2 linked regions of the Zymomonas mobilis subsp. mobilis ATCC 10988 genome follow. The protein of the gene in region 1 binds, or shares a complex with, the protein of each later gene. Links are inferred from orthologs where the notes say so. Each region holds a gene or a part of one and is shown in the gene's direction. Other genes may lie near its edges.

The links. Proteins that work in one complex are often made in the same cells at the same time.
Region 2: the proteins of accC (region 1) and accD are in contact, whole or in part, in a solved structure (PDB 8UXZ), measured with the Escherichia coli proteins. The link is inferred for Zymomonas mobilis subsp. mobilis ATCC 10988 from one-to-one orthologs.

Annotation. Positions count from the first base shown.
Region 1 is NC_017262.1:642,746-646,555, forward strand. What follows is about bases 212-3,122. They hold accC (acetyl-CoA carboxylase biotin carboxylase subunit), read left to right. Parts: upstream 212-943; coding sequence 944-2,302; downstream 2,303-3,122. Other genes in these bases: aroQ (type II 3-dehydroquinate dehydratase), read left to right, coding at 212-360; accB (acetyl-CoA carboxylase biotin carboxyl carrier protein), read left to right, coding at 457-939; cysQ (3'(2'),5'-bisphosphate nucleotidase CysQ), read right to left, coding at 2,362-3,122. In the rest of the region: more of aroQ, read left to right, coding at 1-211; more of cysQ, read right to left, coding at 3,123-3,180; ZMOB_RS02880 (acetyltransferase), read left to right, coding at 3,378-3,810. UniProt on the Escherichia coli protein: This protein is a component of the acetyl coenzyme A carboxylase complex; first, biotin carboxylase catalyzes the carboxylation of the carrier protein and then the transcarboxylase transfers the carboxyl group to form malonyl-CoA.
Region 2 is NC_017262.1:1,286,409-1,290,064, reverse strand. Bases 658-3,656 are described here. They hold accD (acetyl-CoA carboxylase, carboxyltransferase subunit beta), read left to right. Parts: upstream 658-1,729; coding sequence 1,730-2,584; downstream 2,585-3,656. Other genes in these bases: ZMOB_RS05735 (bifunctional folylpolyglutamate synthase/dihydrofolate synthase), read left to right, coding at 2,613-3,656; trpA (tryptophan synthase subunit alpha), read left to right, coding at 909-1,733; trpB (tryptophan synthase subunit beta), read left to right, coding at 658-912. Outside these bases: more of trpB, read left to right, coding at 1-657.

The DNA of each region.
Region 1 (3,810 bases):
CATCAAACGCTAGAAGACATTGCTAACAAATTAAAACTTCAAGCAGAAAAACTTGATGTTACCGTCGAGATAAGACAATCTAATCACGAAGGGGCATTAATTGATTGGCTACAGGAGGCTCAAGCTGTAAAGGCAAAGGCCGTTATCTTGAACGCAGCGGCCTATACGCATACGTCCGTTGCGATCTATGATGCGATCAGAGCTATAACGGTGCCGGTGATTGAAGTGCATCTTTCCAATCCCCATGCCCGCGAGGCTTTTCGTCATAAAAGCTATGTCGGAGAGGCCGCATTGGGGACAATTTCCGGATTTGGCGCAGAAAGTTACTCTCTTGCGCTGGACGCTGCCGCCAAGCTCTGACATGGCAGAAACCGTAATAACTATCCGGTTATTACAGTTTATGCCTTAACAATTAATAAATGCCGGATAGCCGGAATAATTTTCGTGAGCGTAAGAATGACAGAAAAACACAAAGAAGCCATGCAAGTCGATCCCGAATTAGTGAATCAACTCGCAACTTTATTGGATGCGACGAACCTGACTGAAATTGAAGTGCAGGATGGCGACCGCCGTATTCGTGTCGTTCGCAACGCTACCGTCTATGCCCAGCCACAGACTATTCCTGTTGCCCCGATGCAGCAGGCACCGATGAACACAGCATCGGCAGCGCCTGCGGTAGCACCTGTTGCCGAAGCTGCGAATCATCCTGGCACAGTCTATTCGCCTATGGTTGGCACGGCTTATCTGGCACCGGAACCCGGCGCTTCCAATTTTGTCCATGTCGGTGACAAGGTCGAAAAAGGCACAATCCTGCTCATTGTCGAAGCCATGAAAGTGATGAATCCGATTGTGGCGCCCAAAAGCGGGATCATCTCATCAATTATGGTTGAAAACGCCCAGCCGGTCGAATTCGATCAGCCGCTGGTGGTAATAGAGTAATTCCGTGGCCATCAAAAAAATTCTTATCGCCAATCGCGGTGAAATCGCCCTTCGTATCCATCGTGCCTGTCATGAAATGGGGATTAAAACGGTAGCGGTTCACTCAACCGCCGATGACGATGCCATGCATGTTCGTTTGGCGGATGAAACTGTCTGCATCGGCCCCGCTCCCGCGGGTGAAAGTTATCTTAATATCCCGAATATCATCGCCGCTGCCGAGATTTCCGGTGCCGATGCTGTTCATCCGGGATATGGCTTTTTGTCTGAAAATGCCCGTTTTGCGGAAATCGTCGAAAGCCATGAACTGATCTGGATTGGGCCCAAGCCGGAACATATCCGTATTATGGGTGACAAGGTAGAAGCCAAGCGGACGGCAGGTAAACTCGGCCTGCCGCTGGTTCCCGGATCAGACGGCCCCCTTCACGAGATCAGAGAAGCCAAAGCTGTCGCGGCAGAAATCGGCTATCCCGTGCTGATTAAGGCGGCTTCCGGTGGTGGTGGTCGCGGGATGAAAGTCGTCCAAAGTGAAGACGAACTCGAAAGCCTGATGGCACAAGCCAAATCCGAGGCCAAAGCCGCCTTTGGTGACGACACCATTTATATGGAAAAATATCTGGCCGCCCCGCGCCATATTGAATTCCAGATTTTTGGTGACGGTGAAGGTCAGGCCATCCATTTGGGTGAACGTGATTGTTCTTTACAACGCCGCCATCAAAAGGTGCTGGAAGAAGCCCCCTCACCCGTTATCTCTGCAGAACAGCGCGAAGAAATGGGTGGGATCGTCGCCAAGGCCATGTCCGATATGCAGTATCGCGGCGCAGGCACGATTGAATTTTTATACGAAAACGGGCAATTCTATTTCATCGAAATGAATACCCGTCTTCAGGTCGAACATCCAGTCACAGAAGCGATCACTGGCTTGGACTTGGTGCGCGAACAAATCCGCGTTGCTGATGGTCAGGGTCTGTCCCGTACACAGGAACAGATTACGTTATCCGGCCATGCCATTGAATGTCGTATCAATGCCGAGGACCCTGATAATTTCACGCCTTCACCGGGCAAGGTGAAAAATTATCATGCTCCGGGTGGTTTCGGGGTTCGGGTCGATAGCGGCCTTTATAGCGGTTATGCGATTCCGCCTTACTATGATAGCATGATTGGCAAGCTGATCGTGCATGGTGAAACAAGACAAGAAGCAATCAACCGCCTTTCCCGTTCTCTGGAAGAATTTATCATTGACGGGATTAAAACGACTATTCCTTTGCAGCGATCACTTCTCGCCAAAGAAGAATTTGTGGATGGCGATTATACGATCAAATCGCTTGAAGCTTGGTTGGAAGAAAAGAGCTTGAAAAAGATCTGATGTCATAGACCAAAGATATAACGAAAAAGAGCCGGAATTTTCCGGCTCTTTTTTTATGCTTATTTTTCTACAGGTAAAGGCGGCTGCTCCGATCCATAGGCGATAAAACCGGGGTTGCGATAACCCGGTTTCCCATAGGTCAGATTTTCACCCGTCTCGTCGATCACATTACCCCCTGCGGCCAAAAGAATGGCATGACCCGCAGCCGTATCCCATTCATGGGTAGGCGATAATCGGGGATAGATGTCCGCTTTTCCTTCTGCCAATAAACATAATTTCAAAGAAGAACCGGCCTTAATCCGATTTTCGATCGGTAATTGCTTCAAATAGGCCTCGGTTGCAGGGTTATTATGGGAAAAAGAGGTCATTACATCCCATTTCTTACCCGCTTCACGGATTTGAATGCTATTCCGGTTTTCAATCTGGAAATCTTCAGTCGTATCAGCGGCCCATGCCGTTTTAGCCAACACATCGCCGACATAAAGGCGGTTGATTGCCGGCGCATAGATCACACCTAAAATAGGATAGGCCTTTTTAATCAGGGCAATATTGACCGTGAATTCATCACGCTTATTCACAAATTCCTGCGTGCCATCAATGGGATCAACCAAGAAAAAGCTGTCGGTATTATACCCCTTCTTGGTTTTGGCGTATTCTTCTTCTGCGATGACGGCAACACCGGGTTGCAGCTTTTTCAATCCCTGTAAAATAATCGCTTCAGCTTCCCGATCCGCCTGCGTTACGGGGCTATCGTCATCTTTCTTCATCACGGTGAAATCACCATGATAAATTTCGAGCGCCCGTTTTCCGGCCTGTAGCGCAATTTGTACCAGACCTTCTAATAACGCAGCCTGCGGCGAAAGTGATGATAAAAGCATAATGTCTCCCATAAGGCGGAAGGCTTTTTACAAAAAAACCTTTTTTTCTATTTAAAGCATTTTAGAAACAGATCGTAGTTTTTTTAAACGACTCTGAAAATAACAATTTCAAAGCTTTTTATGGGCATCAAAATGGCGGTCATCTTTTCTTGTAGAAAAATCTAAGCCCCTTTTTGAACCAAGGTTACCTTCAATTTATGCCCCAGACGCCTTTCATATCTCGGATCAGAAAATCAAATTCTGGCGATGGGCAGCGTGTTATGGAAATCTGGCGCGATGCGGTGCAAGAAACACATCTTTTTCTAAAAGCAAAAGATCGTTTTGAAATAGAAAAGTCGCTCTCTGATTTTTTGCCCATGGCATCCTTATGGCTCGCTGTCGATGACAGCGATAACGCGATAGGATTTATGCTATGCTCTCACAATCATCTTGAAGCGCTTTTTATTGATCCTCATTTTATGGGGCAAGGCATCGGACGTAGGCTTGTGCAACAGGCTATTTCTTTTTGTAACGATATCCTGTCCGTTGATGTCAACGAAGAAAATAGCCAAGCTCTTGGCTTCTATCGTCATTTAGGTTTTATCGAGACAGGCCGATCCAAAACAGATCGCCAAGGCTATCCCTATCCCC
Region 2 (3,656 bases), 640 kb from region 1 along the record:
ATCGGTCAGGTCTTATTAGCGAAAAGAATGGGTAAAACCCGCGTTATCGCGGAAACCGGTGCCGGACAGCATGGTGTCGCAACGGCGACCGTTGCGGCTCGCTTTGGTCTATCTTGCACGGTCTTTATGGGTGAACTGGATACAGAGCGCCAGCAACCCAATGTCTTTAGAATGAAATTGTTAGGTGCCGAGGTTCGTCCCGTTAAAGCGGGTTCCCGCACCTTAAAAGATGCCATGAATGAAGCCCTGCGTGATTGGGTGGCTCATATTGATGACACTTTCTATATTCTTGGCACGGCAGCAGGCCCCCATCCATATCCTGAAATGGTGCGTGATTTCCAATCCGTGATTGGACGCGAAGCCAGAGAGCAGATTCAAAAAGCAGAAAAGCGTTTACCGGATTTATTGATCGCAGCCGTTGGCGGTGGATCAAATGCTATGGGGCTTTTCCATCCTTTCCTTGATGATACAGATGTCGCTATGATTGGTGTCGAGGCTGCCGGTGAAGGCATGGAAACCGGTCGTCATGCAGCCAGCTTAACGGGCGGCGCACCGGGTATCGTCCATGGAAACCGCACCTATCTTCTTTATGATGAGAATGGTCAGATTAAAGATGCCCATTCGATTTCAGCCGGTCTTGATTATCCGGGTATTGGCCCTGAACATAGCTGGTTAAAAGACATAAAACGTGTCCGTTATGAAACCATTACGGATAACGAAGCCTTGGCCGCTTTCCAGCAGCTTTGCCGATTAGAGGGTATTATTCCGGCATTGGAATCTTCCCATGCTTTGGCAGAAGCCGCCAAAATAGCCCCGACAATGGGCAAAGACAAAGTCATTATTGTTAATCTTTCAGGGCGTGGCGACAAAGATATCTATACCGTAGCCAGCCATTTAGGGGTCGCGTTATGAGCCGGATTGCCAATACTTTTGCCAAAACAAAAAAAGAAAATCGGGCTGCTTTGATTGCCTTTCTGACGGCAGGTGATCCCTCTATTGAAGCGACCCCTGCCCTGTTGGATAGTCTGGTTGAAAATGGCGTCGATATTATCGAATTAGGGATGCCCTTTTCTGATCCGATGGCAGATGGCCCCGCTATTCAGAAAGCCAATCTTCGGGCTTTGGCGGCTAAAACTGGCTATAATGACATCTTTAGAATAGCCACGGAATTTAGAAAACGACATCCGGAAACGCCGCTTATCCTTATGGGATATGCCAATCCGATGACGTTTAAAGGCAGCGACAGCTTCGCCGCCTCTGCAAAAGAAGCCGGTGTTGACGGCATTATCTGTGTCGATATTCCGCCAGAAGAAGACGCAACCCTTGGTGTCGCAGTGCGCGAAAAAGGCATGGATATGATCCGGCTCGCCACCCCGACCAGTGATGAAGCGCGTTTGAAAATCATCCTCGATGGGGCTTCCGGTTTCCTCTATTATGTTTCTGTCGCGGGCGTTACGGGTCTGCAACAGGCAACTGAAGCCAGCATTGATGCCGCGCTTGATCGGATTAAAGCTGTAACAGATTTGCCGGTTGCCGTCGGTTTCGGTATTCGTTCACCAGAACAGGCCGCAGCGATTGCCAAAAAGGCTGATGCGGTTGTGGTGGGTTCGGCCTTTGTGTCTTGCATCGAAAAGGCTGTGACCAATCGCCAAGATCCCAATGCCGCCTTAGAAAAATTGGCTAAAGAATTAAGCACGGCCATTTCCGATGCCCGTAAGGAGGCCGCCCTATGAGTTGGCTCGAAAAAGTCCGAAACAAAATACCTTTTATTGTCAAACGAGAAACGCCTGATAATCTGTGGCATCGCTGCCCCCATTGTCAGACGATGATTTTCAACAAAGATTACGAAGAAAATCTGTCTGTTTGTCCAAAATGCGGCTTTCATGGCCGCATCGGGAGCCGTGCGCGTTTTGATTCCCTATTTGATGAAGGGGATTACAGCGTTCTTCCTCCGCCCGTCGTGCCGGAAGATCCGTTAAAATTCCGCGATACCAAACGTTATGTTGATCGTCTTAAAGCAGCCCGCCTTAAATCGGGCGAAAATGATGCGCTGCTTAATGCCAAAGGGCGGTTGGCAGGGCGTCAGACGGTTATTGGCGTTCAGGACTTTTCCTTCATGGGCGGTTCTATGGGCTTGGCGGTCGGAAGCGCTTTTGTGGCTGGTGTCAAAGCTGCAATAGAATGTCATTCGCCTTATATCATCTTTACGGCGGCAGGTGGTGCAAGAATGCAGGAAGGCATTTTGTCTTTGATGCAAATGCCCAGAAGCACGGCAGCTATTGCGGAGTTAAGAGAAGCCGGACTGCCTTATATTGTCGTCTTAACAGACCCGACAACGGGGGGTGTTACCGCCTCTTATGCGATGTTGGGTGATGTTCAGATTGCGGAACCCGGTGCCTTGATTGGCTTTGCCGGACAGCGTGTTATTGAATCGACCATTAGAGAGAAGCTCCCCGAAGGATTCCAGCGGGCAGAATATCTTCTTGAGCATGGTATGATTGATATGGTTGTTCCCCGTGCTGAAATGCGTGATCGTCTGATCTCGCTTGTGGATTATCTGCTTCCTGCCAATGAAGCGGCCTAAACATTCCTTGCTGTTCGAGATATAAATTATGGCCGATCACGCCCGTTCCGATAATCCAGATGTTCAATTCCAATTAGACAGATTGGCACGCCTCTCACCGGGAAGTGACATCTTGGGTCTAAGCCGTATCAGCGAATTGCTGGAACGGCTGGGACATCCAGAGCATCACCTGCCCCCAGTATTCCATGTTGCTGGAACCAATGGCAAAGGCTCTACTTGCGCCTTTCTAAGAGCGGCACTTCAGGCCGCCGGTTTGTCTGTCCATGCCTATACCAGTCCGCATCTGGTACGTTTTAATGAACGTATCAGAATAGCTGACAAGCTGGTCGATGATGATACCTTGGCTGGTTTATTAAAAGAAGTATTGGATATTGGTGAGGATGTCGGTGCTAGCTTCTTTGAAGTCACCACGGCGGCGGCCTTTTTGGCTTTTTCTCGGAACCCTGCGGATGCCTGCGTCATTGAAGTCGGTTTAGGGGGCAAGCTCGATGCGACCAATGTCATTACCAATCCGATTGTATGCGGGATTGCCCAGCTTGGGGTCGATCATCAGGCTTTTTTAGGCGATAATGCCGAAGATATTGCAGCCGAAAAAGCTGGTATTGCCAAAGAGACAGTGCCTCTGGTCACGCAGACCTATGAGCCTTCTATTGCGGCGCAGATCAAAAAAATAGCTGATGAGAAAAAAGCGGTTTGGTTGCCTCGTGGCAGCATATGGGAATGGACAGTTTACCAGAATGAGCTGCATTATCGGGATAAGGCTGGACGGCTCCATTTGCCTTTACCGCGGTTAAACGGCAGTCATCAGAATGAGAATGCGGCCTTGGCCGTTGCGATGCTGCGCCATCAGAAAGTTATTCAAATACCAGAGGCGGCTTATAAAGCGGCTATGGGATGGGCTTTCTGGCCAGCCAGATTGCAGCATGTCTCGGATGGTCGTTTGGTAAGCCAATTACCGGTTGGGGCAGAATTGTGGATTGATGGTTGTCATAATCCCGCCGCCGCCCCTTCAACGGCAGCTTTCTTCCAAGAACATGTCGAAAAAGAGAAGAAGCCTTTCCATCTTATTATG